DNA from 3 places in the Planococcus dechangensis genome. Region 3 is predicted to be linked to each of the others. Evidence: riboswitches for the same ligand, from Rfam matches in the RefSeq annotation. Region 3 holds a riboswitch; each other region holds the start of a gene.
What was found. A riboswitch is a leader RNA that binds a small molecule or an ion and turns the genes downstream of it on or off. The one in region 3 is predicted to bind lysine.
Positions count from the first base shown of each region.

Region 1: linked by a shared signal. The riboswitch ahead of ACFO5U_RS03145 (aspartate kinase) and the one ahead of dapA (4-hydroxy-tetrahydrodipicolinate synthase) in region 3 are both predicted to bind lysine.
Region 2: linked by a shared signal. The riboswitch ahead of ACFO5U_RS13655 (Na+/H+ antiporter NhaC family protein) and the one ahead of dapA (4-hydroxy-tetrahydrodipicolinate synthase) in region 3 are both predicted to bind lysine.

Region 1 is NZ_JBHSGL010000005.1:19,488-25,134, forward strand. It holds gene ACFO5U_RS03130 (electron transfer flavoprotein subunit alpha/FixB family protein) at 1-447, shown strand, start outside; gene trxA (thioredoxin) at 699-1,013, shown strand; gene uvrC (excinuclease ABC subunit UvrC) at 1,067-2,860, shown strand; lysine riboswitch at 2,901-3,076, shown strand; gene ACFO5U_RS03145 (aspartate kinase) at 3,180-4,406, shown strand; gene ACFO5U_RS03150 (succinate dehydrogenase cytochrome b558 subunit) at 4,790-5,401, shown strand; gene sdhA (succinate dehydrogenase flavoprotein subunit) at 5,447-5,647, shown strand, end outside.
Region 2 is NZ_JBHSGL010000014.1:34,003-39,649, forward strand. It holds gene ACFO5U_RS13650 (sodium-dependent transporter) at 1-1,563, opposite strand; gene ACFO5U_RS13655 (Na+/H+ antiporter NhaC family protein) at 1,763-3,337, opposite strand; lysine riboswitch at 3,450-3,630, opposite strand; gene ACFO5U_RS13660 (bifunctional metallophosphatase/5'-nucleotidase) at 3,702-5,045, opposite strand; partial or broken gene ACFO5U_RS13665 (sulfite exporter TauE/SafE family protein) at 5,058-5,647, opposite strand, start outside.
Region 3 is NZ_JBHSGL010000005.1:1,591,044-1,596,690, forward strand. It holds gene ACFO5U_RS10985 (TraB/GumN family protein) at 1-920, opposite strand, end outside; gene ypfJ (KPN_02809 family neutral zinc metallopeptidase) at 1,050-1,892, opposite strand; gene ACFO5U_RS10995 (class I SAM-dependent methyltransferase) at 1,950-2,546, opposite strand; lysine riboswitch at 2,726-2,904, shown strand; gene dapA (4-hydroxy-tetrahydrodipicolinate synthase) at 3,031-3,921, shown strand; gene ACFO5U_RS11005 (STAS domain-containing protein) at 3,959-4,795, opposite strand; gene ACFO5U_RS11010 (cell wall-binding repeat-containing protein) at 4,928-5,647, opposite strand, start outside.

The DNA of each region.
Region 1 (5,647 bases), 1.6 Mb from region 3:
AGCTTGTCGGTCGATATCACGAACTTGCGCACAATCATTAAAAATGTTGTCCGCAAATCTGCAGAAGGCGTCGATCTTTCGGAAGCGAAAGTCATCATCGCCGGCGGACGCGGCGTCAAGAGCAAAGAAGGCTTTGATTCATTGAATGAACTGGCCAACCTTCTCGGAGGAGCAGTCGGCGCTTCACGTGGTGCATGTGATGCTGATTACTGCGACTACTCGCTTCAAATCGGCCAGACAGGAAAAGTCGTTACACCTGACCTTTACATCGCTGCAGGAATCTCCGGGGCGATCCAGCACATGGCAGGAATGTCCAACTCCAAAGTCATCGTTGCGATCAACAAAGACCCGGAAGCAAACATCTTCAAAGTAGCAGACTACGGCATCGTCGGAGACCTTTTCGACGTCATCCCGTTGCTCACTGAAGAATTCAAGAAAGTCATGTAATCACGGCAGCCCGCCAGCCAAGCAGCGGGCTGTTTTTTTGACTGCAAATGGGGATGAAGCGGCTGATGTTGTGCCCGCGGAAAGCGAGCGCCGAAACGGAAAGCAACTGCAGACTCAACTTCTTAGTTTAATCTTTCGTTTACCGGCAACAACAGCCGGGTATGGAAAGACTAGGCAAATAAATAGCTACGCTATAATGCGTCTGCTATAATCACAATATAGTTTGGTTATCACTTAAGGAGGAATTATACATGGCAATCGTTAAAGGAACAGATCAGAATTTCAAACAGGAAGTTTCAGACGGTCTAGTATTAGTAGACTTTTGGGCAGCATGGTGCGGGCCTTGTAAAATGATCGCTCCAGTTCTTGAAGAACTAGATGCAGACATGGACGACAAAGTTAAAATCGTAAAAGTGGATGTTGATGAAAATCAACAAACAGCTAGCGAATACGGCATCATGTCCATCCCGACACTTCTTTTGATGAAAAATGGCGAAACAGTCGATAAAGTTGTCGGCTTCCGTCCGAAAGAAGCTTTGGCTGAATTGGTTGAAAAACACGCATAATTCCAAAACCGGGTCCCATTCGTGGAACCCGGTTTTTTAAATAGGGTGAGAAAATGATAAATCAAATGATGCAGCATAAATTGGCGGTTTTACCTGACCAACCGGGCTGTTATTTGATGAAAGACCGACAAGGGACGATCATTTATGTCGGCAAAGCGAAAGTGTTGAAAAATCGTGTGCGCTCTTATTTCACAGGCAGCCACGACACGAAAACACAAAGGCTCGTCAACGAAATCGAAGACTTTGAATACATCGTCACTTCTTCCGATAAGGAAGCGTTGATTCTCGAGTTGACGCTCATCAAAAAACATGACCCGAAATACAATATCCGCCTGAAAGACAACAAAACTTATCCGTATTTGAAAATCACAGGCGAACGCCATCCGAAATTGGTCATTACGCGGCAAGTGAAAAAAGACAAAGGCAAGTACTTCGGCCCTTATCCGAATGCTTATGCGGCTAGCGAGACGAAAAAGCTTTTGGATCGCTTGTATCCGTTACGCAAATGCCATACGATGCCTGACCGTGTCTGCCTGTATTATCATTTGGGCCAATGCCTCGCGCCGTGCGTCAAGCCGGTTGAAAAAGAGACCTACCGTGAAATGATTGACGGCATCACCCGTTTCCTCAATGGGGGATTCCGCGAAGTAAAGCAAGACTTAGTGCAAAAAATGAGCGAAGCTGCAGATAATCTGGAGTTTGAACGCGCGAAAGAATACCGCGACCAAATCAGCCATATCGAAACGGTCATGGAAAAACAGAAGATGGCGATGAACGATTTCACCAATCGAGATGTTTTTGCTTATGCTGTTGATAAAGGCTGGATGTGTGTGCAAGTATTTTTCGTCCGTCAAGGCAAATTGATTGAGCGGGAAGTCTCGATGTTTCCGCTTTACCGCGACCCGGAAGAAGAATTTTTGACGTTCCTCGGGCAGTTCTATGAAAAGCCGGATCACATCAAACCTCAGGAAATTTTGCTTCCGGAAGCAGAAGATGAAGAATTTCTAAAAGAATGGTTGGGCGCTAAAGTACTAGTACCACAGCGTGGAAAGAAAAAGGATTTGGTGCTGTTGGCGCGTAAGAATGCCGAAATCGCCATCAAAGAAAAATTCCAATTGCTTGAACGCCAAGAAGAGCGGACAGTCGGCGCATGCAAAGATCTAGGGGAAGCGATGAACATCCACACGCCGCTGCGCATCGAAGCATTTGATAACTCCCATATCCAAGGAGCAGATGCGGTATCGGCGATGGTCGTCTTTGTGGATGGAAAACCATCGAAAAAAGATTACCGTAAATACAAAACGCGTACCGGCTCGAAACCGGATGATTACGCGGCTATGAGGGAAGTCGTCCGCAGACGCTATAGCCGTGTCTTGAAAGATGGCCTTCCGCTTCCTGACCTCATCATCATCGATGGCGGCAAAGGGCAGATCGAAGCGGCGCGTGAAATATTGGAAGATGAACTCGGATTGGACATTCCGATTGCTGGGCTGGCCAAAGACGTCAAACACCAGACCTCACAGCTTCTTTACGGAAACCCTGTTGAAGCGGTGCCGCTGAAACGCACGAGCGAAGCATTTTATTTATTGCAACGCGTCCAAGATGAAGTCCACCGTTTTGTCATTACATTCCACCGCCAATTGCGCGGCAAAAATTCGATCCAGTCAGCACTCGATGGCCTCGAAGGTGTTGGTCCGAAACGCAAACAGCAATTGCTCAAGCATTTCGGGTCTGTGCGGAAAATCAAAGAAGCAAACGCTGCAGAAATCCAGCAAGCGGGCATTCCGCAGAAGCTGGCGCAGCAAATCGAGCAGCATTTTCAGCAACAACCGTTGCAACAGGAATAAGAACGTGTTATTGTATAACCACATTTGAATCACTTGTAAAAGTGATGATAGAGGCGCGGACGCCATTAGTAAGCATTCCGAGATTTGCAGAATCGTAGAAGAATGCCGAAAGGGACGGCCGCCGAAGTGTATGGCGCACTGCTTGCGCATACGCTGGTTCTGCATTTAAGAAATGCAGGGCTGTCAGAGTGCAAACTCTGGAGGGCTATCTCACATGGACGGACAAATTCGTACATGAGAAGGGAGGTAGCTTGCCGAGCAATCGGCGAGTTGCCTCCTTTTTGTTGAGGGCCACTTAATTTAAGTGGGAGTGAAGGAAATGACAACAATCGTAATGAAATTCGGGGGGACGTCTGTGGCGACTCCTGAAAAGATTCTCGGTGTGGCAAAACGCGCCATCCGGGAAAAAGAACAAGGCAAGCGCGTCGTCATCGTCGTATCGGCAATGGGTAAAACAACAGACGCATTACTCGGCTTAGCAAGTGACATCTCACAAGAGCCGCCTAAGCGGGAGATGGATATGCTGCTGGCGACAGGTGAACAAGTGACCATTTCCTTGCTAGCGATGGCATTTAAAAAGCTAGGCCATGACGCACTCAGCTTTACGGGTTGGCAAGCCGGCATCGAAACCGAATCGGTCCCGCGCAATGCACGCATCGAAACAATCCATACAAAGCGTCTCGAAGATGCACTCGATTCAGGCTTATTTTGTGTGGTCGCCGGATTCCAAGGCGTTGACCGTAGCGGCAATATCACGACGCTCGGTCGCGGTGGATCGGATACGACCGCTGTCGCTTTGGCTGCTGCTTTAAAAGCGGAAAAATGCGAAATCTATACAGACGTCGATGGCGTCTATACTTCCGACCCGCGCTATGTGACAGGAGCACGGAAGCTGGAACAAATTTCGTATGATGAGATGCTCGAACTGGCCAATCTCGGAGCTGGCGTCCTTCATCCACGTGCCGTGGAATTCGCGAAAAACAATTTAGTGCCCTTATCGGTCCGTGCCAGCTACTCGGATGAACCGGGAACAACTATTCAAGAGGTGATCACAGTGGAAAAAAATCTAATCGTCCGTGGCGTAGCGTTCGAACCTGACATTGCGCGCATTACGGTCAGCTATAGCAAACCTTTCAATGGCTCTCTCGCCAATATTTTCACGACACTTGCACAACACTTGATCGACGTGGATATCATCGTCCAAAGCATCAGCGACGAGTTTCCGCCATCGGTGTCATTCTCTATTAAAGAAGACAGCCTAGAAGAGGCTAAGCGCGTGTTATCGGAAGCCCGTGGGCACATTGGCTTTACAGCAATGGATGTTGAAACCGGTTTGGCGAAAGTATCGATCGTCGGCTCCGGCATGGTGTCTAATCCTGGAGTCGCAGCGAGAATGTTCGACATTCTCCGAGGGCAGGATGTTCCGGTGAAAATGGTCAGTACCTCAGAAATCAAAATATCGGTCGTAGTTCCGTCGGATACGATGAAGCGTTCAGCCAATGCACTTCACGATGCCTACGGATTAACCCCTGCTACCGTACAATAATCAACTGAGCCCGCGTAAAGCGGGCTTTTTTTGCGGAAAAAACGGCTTGTGTAAAAATTCACAATTTGTTCAAATCTCTATCGGGGTTATACAGGTCCCGGTTTTGAATAGAAAAGCCTGAAAAATGCGCTTATGGCAGTCGCTATAGCTTGTTGAAGTATAGCTTTGCATGATTTCCTACCTATTTAATATAGCGAGAAAGCCAATGAAAGCCCCGTTTCTACTGCTCTAAAAGTGTTCATTGCCTTGACGCTCCTAGAGGGGGGGAGTACAATAAATATGTCATATTCTTGTACATGATGCTTATTGCAATGCGAAGATATTTTGTTGATATAAGAATATTTTTCACATTGCCAACTAATGTTTTGAGGGGGGTAAAATTTTTGGATAACAATCGTGAATTTTTAATGCGCAGGCTGCACTCTTTACTCGGAGTCATTCCGATCGGTTTATTCCTGACGCAGCATTTGATCGTCAACCATTTCGCTACGCAAGGGGTGGAGGAGTTTAACCGTGCGGCTCATTTCATGGCAAATCTTCCATTCGTGTACTTCTTGGAGATCTTTGTCATCTACTTGCCGCTAATGTATCATGCTTTCTACGGATTATACATAGCGTTCACAGCGAAAAACAACCCGGGTCATTACAGCTATATGCGTAATATGTTGTTTGTCGCGCAGCGCTATACGGGAATTTTCCTTGTGGTCTTTATCGCATGGCACGTCTTCGAGACAAGATTCCAAGTTGCAATCGGTGCAGCAGAAGCGGACTTCAGCATGATGGAAAACATCTTGTCGAACCCATTCATGCTTGTATTCTACATCTTGGGTGTTGTAGCTGCGACGTTCCACTTGGCGAACGGATTGTGGTCTTTCTTTGTAACGTGGGGAATCACGGTTTCAGAAAAAGCACAACGCTACTCAACTTATTTCACACTTCTAGTCTTTATTGTATTAACAATCATCGGTATCAGAGCATTGTTTGCGTTCGTTTAAGAATGGTTCAAACATTGGTGAACTAAAAGAGGAGTGAATACTACAATGGCGAAAGGCAAAGTTTCTATTATCGGTGGTGGCCTAGCAGGTCTTATGGCAGCGATCAAAGTTGCTGAAGCAGGCTCACCTGCCGATCTATTTTCCATCGTTCCGGTAAAACGATCTCACTCTGTGTGTGCACAGGGCGGCATCAACGGAGCGGTGAATACAAAAGGTGAAGGGGACTCCCCAGCAATTCACTTTGAC
Region 2 (5,647 bases), on a different contig from region 3:
CTATTCTTTTTCTTTTATTGGACGTGCAGGAGCTTCAGGATGCTCGGAATGTTCATCGTAGAAGCGGTAGTTCTTATGCCATTTGCCGAGTGAGAACAAGATTCCGAAGAGTAGAGCTCCCGCTGCGACAGCAACGCCGCCTGTCAATGTGAACATATTGGAGTAGCCTTCATAGTTTCCTGTTTCTGTATCAAATTGCTGGAAGATGTTCAAGCGCAGCAATCCGAACATCATGTATCCGAGAACGACCGGCGTAATGATGCCGAGGCTGAATTTCCACCAGCCGCCGAGAGGAATATCGGAAATCGCATTGGCATGCGACTTCAAATCATCCGCTTTGCGCAAGATCCAGACAACCATGATGACTTCTACAAGACCAACAGCTGCGACACCGAATTGGTTGATGTAGTAATCGGCGATATCCAAGAAGAACAGACCGCCTTGTGTAGCAAAGAGAACCGAAATCAATGCAGCAAGCCCGCCGCCGAACGCTACGGCTTTGCGTCTTGAAATTCCGAATTTCTCAGTGAATCCTGCCACATAGGTTTCAGTGATCGACATGAGGGAGGTTAATCCCGCAAGTGTCAGCGACAAGAAGAACAAGAAGCCAAAGAGGCCATTCATTCCCGGGAATTCATTGATGATTGCCGGGAATACGACGAACGCGAGCCCGACACCTGCAGAAGCGACATCCGCTACAGCGACATTTGATTGTGTCGCCATGAAACCGAGGATTGCGAATACCCCGATACCAGCCAACAACTCGAAACTCGAGTTCGCAAAACCGGTAATGAACGCGTTATTTGTAATATCCGATTTTTTCGGCAGATAACTGGAGTACGTTATCATGATCGCAAAGGCGACAGATAAACTGAAGAATATGTGGCCATATGCTGCAACCCAAACGGTTGGATCCATTATGGCGTCAAAATTCGGCCTGAAGAATGCATCCAGCCCCAACATAGCACCGTCAAGTGTCACTGCGCGGATGACGATGATGATGAAAATGACCACCAGTGTCGGAATGAAGATACGGTTGGCCATTTCAATGCCGCGTTTTACGCCGGCTAACAGAATGCCTAATGTAATGGCCCAGACGATAACTAGCGGTATAAAGATGCCCCAGACGATTCCCCCGGTCTCACCTGGCGACACAGTAAGCTGGAGAAAATCATTGAACAGGAACGCTTCCGTGTCCTCTCCCCATGCCTGATTGAACGAGAACAATGTATAACGCATCGCCCAAGCGATGATGACTGCGTAATACACCGATATGACGAACGACACAAACATCGCCCACCATCCGAGCCATTCAGCTTTCTTGCCGCTCATTCTAAAGAATGAAAGTGGTGCGGATCCGCGATAACGATGGCCGATCGTGAACTCCAATATAAGAATTGGAATACCGGCTGTTAAAAGAGCGAACAAATATGGAATAAAAAATGCGCCCCCACCATTTTCGTATGCTACGTACGGGAATCGCCAAATATTCCCTAACCCTACTGCCGAGCCGACAGCAGCCATAATAAAACCGGCTCGTGTCCCCCATGAAGAACGTTCCATCTCTCTTCCCCCTTTGTGGTAAACTTCCAATTTTTTAACAGAAAAATAGGAAGTTTGTTTATATTCAGATTATTGTGGAATCTAAATTTAGTATAACGAGCACATCCTTCAAAGTAAAGATAATTTCTATAAATTTTTCAAAAAAACTATTATGACAATAATAAAAAGGCGAAGATGTAGCATCTCCGCCTTCAAGAACTTAGTTTTGAGTGTGTTTTTCCATTAAAGTTGTACGTCTTGACCAGAAAACGAATAGTATTGCGAGTACAATAGCCACCGCTCCAAGTGCTAATGGCAACGAGCCGCTAAAGCCTATGACGATATACCCTATAGAGGCCACAGCTGCTGAAGTCAGTGCATACGGCAATTGTGTGATAACGTGATCCAAATGGTTGCTGCCAGCGCCAGTTGACGAAAGAATCGTCGTATCGGAAATCGGCGAGCAATGATCTCCAAATACAGCCCCTGCCAATACGGCGGATAATGAAGGCAACAATAATTCAGGCTCTGCCTGGATCATGATCGTCCCGGCAATCGGGAGCAAGATCCCGAAAGATCCCCACGAAGTACCGGTGGAAAATGCCATGACGCCAGCGAGCAAGAACAACAATACCGGCAAAATGCTTGTTGGAACATTGCCCTGTGCTACAGCATCCGCCAAGTAAGTACCCGTCTCAAGCGCGCCAATCAAATAAGTTAACGCCCAAGCGAAGATAAGAATAAAAACAGCACCTGACATGGATTTGATTCCAGCCCAGATCCCTCTAGCAATCCAATGTGCTTCTGCTGCTTCATTGCGCTTGATTTGCAGCGCATATAAAATGATGGCTGCAAGTGCACCGATGAGACCACCTGTTAGAAGCGCTAAAGGTACATCGGTATTTTCGAAAATCAACCAGATGTCGAATACTTCGCCGGAATTGAGATAGCCGGTCCAGATCATCGCTGAAACCGTTCCGACAATCAATAATACAATCGGCAATACGAGATCGCGGACTCTGCCATGAGAATGACTCGGGAAATCTTCCTTCATCTCGCCTGGAATGACTTTGTCCGGATCGAACAAACGTCCTTCTGTTATGGCCAAATGTTCGTGCTTTTTCATTTCCCCGAAGTCTACATCTCGAATAGCGACGAAGAAGACGATTGCAAGTGCCGCGATAACATAAAAGTTCATCGGGGCCATCCACAGGAATGCTTCTAAAGCTGAGTAGTCCAGGAATGTCTGGCCTGCAAGAATGGTGCCGATAATGCCGATGATCGCAGCTCCCCAACTCGATACTGGAGAAACAACACAAATTGGTGCGGCCGTGGAATCGATGAAATACGCAAGTTTCGCGCGCGACACTTTGTAGCGGTCTGTAATCGGACGCGCTACTTGCCCAACAGCTAATGCGTTGAAATAATCGTCGATGAAAATGAGGATGCCGAGGAATACCGTGACCAGTTTAGCCCCGCGGCGTGTTTTAACACGAGCAGATGCCCAATCCGCAAATGCGTGGCTTCCTCCGGATAAGCTGACAAAAGCCGTAATGACGCCGAGCAGCAACAAAAACAAAATGATAAAGACATTATAGGCATTAAAGCCGCCGTCCCAAAAAATGACAGCAAACGAGGTGGCCAGTTCTGTTAACGCTTCCACTGGTGCAAAAGAAGTCAACAGAAATGCAGCGGCCACGATGCCGACGCCGAGTGACAATAGCACGCGCCTCGTCAAAAGCACCATGGCAATGGCGATAATCGGCGGCAGTACCGAAAAGATTGTGTTTTCCATAATTAGATTTCCTCCTATTCATTGTGATGGCGTAGGACTCCACGAAAAAAAGCCGTTTCATCCAATGGATAAAACGGCTTTCTACAATTCGTCTGTGTGCTCAAGCATCAAACAACCCTGTAGCTCTTCATGTGCACTTGTGCAACATGACAGTGGCATTCCTTTTTGAAATGCCCCCAATCGCCGCTTCTTGACCCGGAAGCGGGAATTTCGGCAAGCTTCCCTTTCGAATGCGGTCAACGCGGTCAAACTCGCACATTCTACTGATGAAGGCTGCAGCCTCTACCCATCGATATCTAATTCATCAAAAGCATATCCCAAACAAGGCCGAAAATCAACTAACAGTCGATTCCGAATGTTTCTTCTATTTATGTGCTTTCATCCGTAAATAGTCTCCGAACACATCACGTAAAAATTCAGGCATGAAATACGTTTTCGGAGCACGCTTGAGCGCTGGAAAAAAATAACCGAATGTGAAAAGGTCCAGTGTGGCTAAGCGGTAAATATGTTCCGGATCTGCCTTCTTGCCACCCACCATCAATTGATGGCCATGCAGTTCCATGCCGCTGTGGATCATGCGCCCAAACACCGTCCCTCGAAATCCCATGCCCTTAAGTTCGAGTTGCGGCCAGTCCTCGTTCAATGATTGCAAATAGATTTCTTTCAGCTCTGCGCCGCTCAATTGAATGACGCACGGGTTGATCGGATGCGGCAGCATGCGGTGGAAGTCATAGCGTGTCATCTCGCCCCGCGACATATCTTCCATAAAAATTCCTGCGTTGAAAAGACTGCAATCAGCTGCAGTAAACTCGATCAATGCAGACCCGAACAACTCTGCCATAGGCGAAGCTTTGAACCATTCGGCTTTCAAATGCTCTTCGTTGTAAAAGACCGTCTCGGCTAATTGCTGCTTGCCGATGCTGATCAATTGTTCATTGAACCCTTCATCGACTTCCGGCAATCGATCGGTCTCGATCACTTCAGCTGACATTTTGCCGGTTGCACCATCGATTTCAATATGGCCGACATAAAAACCGAACTTCCCGGCAGCACCAAGCAATGTGCCTTCAATATCTTTTCCTTGATGAAACAGATGGTGTGTATGCGCACCTAAGATAATATCCACTTCAGGGCATTCAGCGGCCAATAGTTCATCTTCTTTAATGCCAAGATGCGACAAACAAATGATGTAATCGACTGCCTGCCGGATTTTTTTTGCTTCCCGCCTGATTGCTTCCCTGCCGTTTGTCACGTTCCAGCCAAGACGGCGGTAAAAAGGCGTGAATTCGGCAGTTGCTGCGATCAACCCGATTTTGAGGCCTTGTTTCGTTTCGATAATATGGCTTGGTATCGCCCATTCCGGCTGGTTTCCATCGAGATCTACCAAATTGGCGACGACGACAGAAAAATCGGCTTGCACGTATAGTTCATCCAACTCTTTTTTCGACAATGTAATGCCTTCGTTATTGCCGATCGTCACCGCATCGTAGCCCGCTTCATTGAGCAATTGGACATTTCCTTTGCCTGCTGTTCCTTCAGTGAATGGATGAGAGCGGTCAGCGTGATCCCCGACATCGAGCACCAAGCAAGCATCGCCGGCCTCTTCATGCCAACGCCTGCGCTCAGTCAGCAGCGCTTTGATGCGCGGCCAGTGTTCAAAATGGCTGTGTAAATCGTTCGTATGATAAATATGAATGGTTTCGCTCATGTACAACACCTCTTATGAACTGAAAATTCCTTCGTAAATCGAGCGAAGCCCGAATAACAATAATGCAATGCGCAATAATAAGACCAATGTCTCGGATTTGATGCTTTGATTAAGCTTTGCGCCGATTTTCGCACCGATATAGGCGCCCGGAACAACCGCAAGCGTAAAGATCCACGGTACATTGCCTAGGGAAATATGGGTGACTGAATTCACAATCGCCGATAAAAAGACCATGAGCATGGATGTGCCGACCGCCACATGCGGCGGGAACAAAAACAATAAAATCATCGCCGGCACAAGAATCGCACCGCCGCCGATGCCAAACAGCCCTGAAGCGAAACCGACAATGAAAGTCAAACCGAGCGCAAACCAAAGCGGGTATCCGTAAACATAGCGCTTATCTGTTTTGCGGTCGTGAAAAACACGTTTTTTGCCCCGTTCGACAAACCAACTGACCGAATTCAACCGGTCCCTCAATAGCAAAAGCAAGGATAGAAACACCAGTAATAAGCCGAAATATAATTGAAACGATGGGACATCAAGATTGCGGTTCACCAGTGCGCCGATCACCGTTCCTGGCGCGCTGCCGAGAAAAAAGATAA
Region 3 (5,647 bases):
GCTGCCACGAATGCGGTAAGAACCGCGAGTGGATGGCCGAATGCAATGGCTGCGCCAATTGCCGCAAGCGAACCGTTCCACAGCACCCAACTGATCGTCTGTTCGATTCCGGCAGAAGGATTTGCGTAAAATGTATAGCCAATGATCGACAAAATGATCAATGGAATGGCCCAGCCGATGATTTTCGGCCATTTCGACTTAGCCGGCACGGTGTTTAGCGCCGCTAAATCCTGCTCATGGTGGATTTCACGCGTGATGCCGGGGATATGTGCCGCACCAAGGACGGCAACGACTTTTTTGCCCGGCGCATCCTTGATTTTCTGCGCCAAGTATTGGTCGCGTTCATCGATGAGCGGCTTTTTGATGCGCGGGAATGCTTTCGTGAAATCATCCATCACCGCGTTCAATGTATCCTGCTGTTTCATCTTTTCGAGCTCTTCTTCAGAAATCGATTCTTTGCTGAAAATGCTGAAGAATACCGACATAATAAGCTGCACTTTGCCCATCATCCCGATATTGCCCCAAATGCGCGAAAACGTCACTTGGATATTGCGGTCAGCAAGCACCAGCTCCGCACCGGTTTCTTCTGCTGAGTGAATGCCTTGGATCATTTCCGAGCCGGGCTTGATGCCAAACTGATCGGCCAAGCGGTTTTGGAATGAGGAAATCGCCAGGTTCATCAGCAATAAACTGGCCTTTTTTTCCTTGATGATCTTAAATATATCGGTTTCTTTCCATTTCTTGTCCTGCATGACCGAATCGTAGCGCTGCGCATCGAGTTCGATGCACACTGAATCAGGACGTTCGAGTTCGACCACTTCTTTCACTTGTTGTGCGCTCAGCTTGGAAACATGCGCCGTGCCGATCAAAATCAATTGTTTGCCGTCCACTTCGAGACGGGTGATATTTTCTTCCGTCATTATTTCTGCTGTCATCATTGTACTTCCTTCATAGAATAAGATTTCCTTTTCATGCCGATTGCCGATGAAAAAGACTGTCTATTCTTTATAATGAATCACCAAGCGCAAAATATCAATCTTTTCGAAAGCTTATAAGTCAAGTGAGTTGAACGTGTTTCCTTCGTCTAGATTGCCAGCTTGGAAACCTTTATAGAACCACTCTTTACGCTGTTCGGACGTGCCGTGCGTAAAGCTATCCGGAACGGCGTAGCCGCGCGTCCGCTTCTGAATCGTGTCGTCCCCAACCGCACTTGCCGCATTCAGCGCTTCCTCCAGGTCTCCTTCTTCCAAATACCCCATGCCTTGCGCGTGATGCGCCCAGACGCCGGACAGATAATCCGCCTGCAGTTCCAAGCGAACCTGTAATTGATTGTATTCAGTCTCGCTCAACTGATTACGGGCTTGCTGTACATCCCCGAGAACGCCGAGCAAGTTCTGTACATGGTGGCCGACTTCATGGGCGACGACATAAGCCATCGCAAAATCTCCTGGTGCATTGAATTGCCGCTCGAGCTCATCGTAAAAACTCAAATCAATATAAAGTTTGGAATCCGCCGGGCAGTAAAAAGGCCCTGTCGCAGAACCCGCCATGCCACATGCCGATTGCACACTGCCGGAAAACAGCACCAAGGTCGGTTCGACATATTCCATGCCTTCTTTTGCAAACACTTCCGCCCATACTTCTTCGGTATCTGCCAACACGACCGAAACAAAGTCCGCGAGCTCTTCTTCCCGCTCGCTTGCGACATACGGCTCGCTCGTGGAGTTTGCCCCTTCGCCGCCGAGAATCGCACCCGGATCGCCGCCAAGAAACGTAATCAGCAGCACAATCAGCAGTCCTCCGATGCCTCCTCCGGCAATTACAGGACCGCCGACTCCGCGCCCCCTTCTATCTTCGACATTTCGACTGCCCGCACGACCTTTCCATTTCATAAGTAGACCTTCTTTCCACATTCGTTTTTACCACTTATACCCGCTTTACGCCCTAGCTTAATCCCATAGTGGCAGCCGGTACACCAAAAACTTTTCGCGCGGATCGCCGGCGTTGTCGGGCAGCGGAATTTCCTTGAACAATTCAAATGCCGTGCGCCTCTCCAAAAAGTCGATATATTCGATAGAGGGATAGAACAAGATGATGTCCACTTCCCTCGGGTATTCGGCAACAGAGCGCAGAATACGGCCGACCACTTTCATGAACACGGGATCGGAAAATGGATTGAAGAAATAAAACCACCGGTCGTCTGACCGTATACGATAGTCCTGGGCATACCCATTGCAGAATTCGATATGGGGGTTGCCCTTCAAGTTTTTTAAATTGCGCAGCGCCGCCTCATGGAGCGACGGGTCAACCTCCACGCCACTCGACGGGGTACCAAACAGCTGATGGGCATAGAAATTCAAGCGCCCTTTGCCGCTGCCGAAATCGACAAGACGCCCTGCCCCTGCTAGCGGATGGTGCTGAAACAGCGCCTGAAGCCAGGCATACGGCGTCACTTCAAAGCGGTGCTCATGCATCGAAGCATGAAAGCCCATCTGCTCGCCGCCCGTGTGGACATTCAATTGCCGGTCCATATGCCGGTCATCCATACAGATTCCTCCTTTTATAGTTGTATAAAATATATACAGTGAACACGAAAAAGCGGGATAGATCCGTCCTCCTTCTATAAACATAATTTTCATTGGACAAACCATTCTTTTTCGCTTGCCAAGCTTCCATATTTCTGTTATATTACAGCTAATTCAATAATTTCTTGCTTCCTTAGTGAAGCGAGGATAGAGGCGCAAAGACCATCAGTACGCAATTCGAGGAGTATGAGCTCTTAAGACGATTGCTGAAAGGGGGATTTGCCGAAGTGATGGGATACTCATATTCTCATGCACTGGTTCTGCATTCAAGAAGTGCAGGACTGTCATATAGGAAACTATATGGAGGGCTATCTGACGAACAGGAACGATTGGTAAACATTGTTTCTAACGGCAGCAGCGGGCCCCCGTTGCTGCTTTTTTGTTTACTCCGGACCGGCCCCCACCTCTAATTTTTGAAAAAAACTTAGAAAAGGGTGTGTTCTCTATGAATTTCGGTCAAGTGATCACTGCGATGGCAACGCCATTCGATGCAAACGGTGAAATCGATTTTCAAGCAACAACAAATCTCGTGGAACATTTAATCAATAACGGATCGGACGGCATTGTTGTCGCCGGGACGACCGGCGAATCGCCGACTTTGTCGACAGACGAAAAAGTGGCGCTGTTCGTTCACGTGGTAACGGTAGCCGATGGGCGCGCGAAAGTCATCGCGGGCACCGGATCGAACAATACACGCGCTTCTGTCGCATTGACGCAGCAAGCAGAACAAGCAGGTGTTGACGGGATTATGCTCGTCACCCCCTACTATAACAAACCGTCTCAAGAAGGCATGTACCGCCATTTCGAAGCGATCGCACAAGCAACAAACTTGCCGGTGATGCTCTATAATATCCCGGGCCGCAGCGCTGTCAATATGGAGGTCGACACGATTGTCCGCCTGTCACGGATCGACAACATCACCTGTGTGAAAGAGGCGAGTGGCGACCTCGATGCGGCATCTGAAATCATCGAACGGACCGAACATGGCTTCACCGTTTACAGCGGCGACGACAGCTTGACCTTGCCGATGCTTTCCATCGGCGGTGTGGGAATCGTTTCGGTCGCTTCCCATATTATCGGAAACGAAATGCAGGACATGATCAAATTGTTCCGCACAGGTGATACGTCCGGCGCCGCAGCGCTTCATCGCCAATTGTTGCCGACAATGAAAGCATTGTTCGCAGCACCGAGCCCGGGCCCAGTAAAAGCGGCACTCAACCTATCGGGCATACCGGTCGGAGGCGTGCGCTTGCCGATGCTGCCTTTAACGGCGGAAGAAACCGAAACCTTAAAGCAATTTTTGCCGGTCACGAACCAAGATACGGTGACGAACTAAAAAAATTCCGCAAATCGATATCGATTTGCGGAATTTTTTATTTGTAGATCTTTTCTAACGCGCGCTTCAAACTGCCGCCGACGGTCAAAGTTTTGACATCGACACCAAGTGTCGTCAGCGACTGGGCAGTTTCCGGACGGATACCCGTTAAAATCGCCTCAACACCGATAAGCCCCAGCGACTGGATAATTTTGACGACCTGTTCTGCGACCATTGTATCGACACGGACGACACCCGACAAATCAATGATCAAAGTATTGATCTTCAACTCACTTGCCGAAAGCAACGTGCGTTCTAGGATATAACGTGCCCGGTCGACTTCGATGCTGCCGACAATCGGCAAGATCGCGACTGAATCGCTGATCGGCACAACCGGAGCAGACAATTCCAGAAATTCCTTGCGGGCAATCTCCAGCTTTTTCTGATAAGACACCGTATAGGCATGTGTATAGGAATACGTCGCATGATCCAGCAATGCATGCAATACTTCCGCTGCATCGTACGTTATTTCCGGGGAAATATTCAAACGGCGCCCTTCGCTCTTGATCAATGTCGCAATATGCTTGCGGTATAAAGCCGTCTCCGCCAATGCCAAATCGAGCGTTATTCCCTGTTCAAGAAAGAAATTCCCTGTCGCCTCGCCCCAAGCAGCTACATCTGCCATGATTTTTTCTTCATTGCAACTGTCTTGCATCGATTTGCCAAGCAATTCGATAAAGCGGGCGCGTTCATTCAGCACCAGCTCTGCAAACTCCTGATTTTCCTCAATGCCTTGACTTGGCAAAGCAGCTCGCCGTTCTTCTTGAATCAGCTGCGCGATCATATATTTATCTTCTTCCACTCGTTTACCGAATAATACCATTGACTTTTCCATTGGAACCTCCATCAATTGCTCTTCACTTAAATGATGCAACCCTCTCATTATACCTATTTTCTTAAACAAGAAATAGTTTTTTGATTCACGGAAAAAAAAGCGCCCGCCAGCCGGCAGACGCTTTAGCTATTTTTATTTTGCGAACAATTTTTTTAGCGTGTCAGAAGAAACTGCTTTTTCACCGCCGAGAATATAATGGAAAGTATCATTCGTCGAATAATCTTTGATTTGCTGCTTAGATGCTGCTGTCGGAGTTGGCGCAGTCAACACAAGCGGATCTGGCCAAAGTGAAGCAAGCGCGCTGCCGGACAATGCATCCGGGAAGTTTGTGCCGGTTGTGATGTAGATATCAGAAGTTTCATCGTACAAATCAATTTCATACATGAAATCGTTGATTGCCTGGTTTGTATCATAACGGCTTACACCTGCAAGGCGGATTGTTTCTTCTTTAAACAGTTTTTCCACTGAAGGAGCGACCGCTTTTTCACCGCCAATGATAAATGGAAATTCTGGCTGGTTCGCCTTAATATAGTCTGCTACGACTGTTGGTACAGCGCCTGACGCTGGCACAAGAAGAATCGGTTCTTCAATATGGCCTGCTGCCGGGGAAATCGACAAAGAATCAGCAAAGTTGGCTCCAGTTGTAACGAATAGAGCTTCCTCCATCCCTACTTTTTCTGCAATTTTCACCGCTGTTTCGTAACGGCTCTTCCCGCTGATGCGCTCAACCGTTATGCCTAGCCCTTTGATTTGGTTTTGGACTTTGTCAGAAACTGCTCCTGTGCCGCCCACCAAGATGACTTTTTTCGCGCCAAGGCGCTTCAACTCATCGGCAAATCCTGCTGGCAAAGA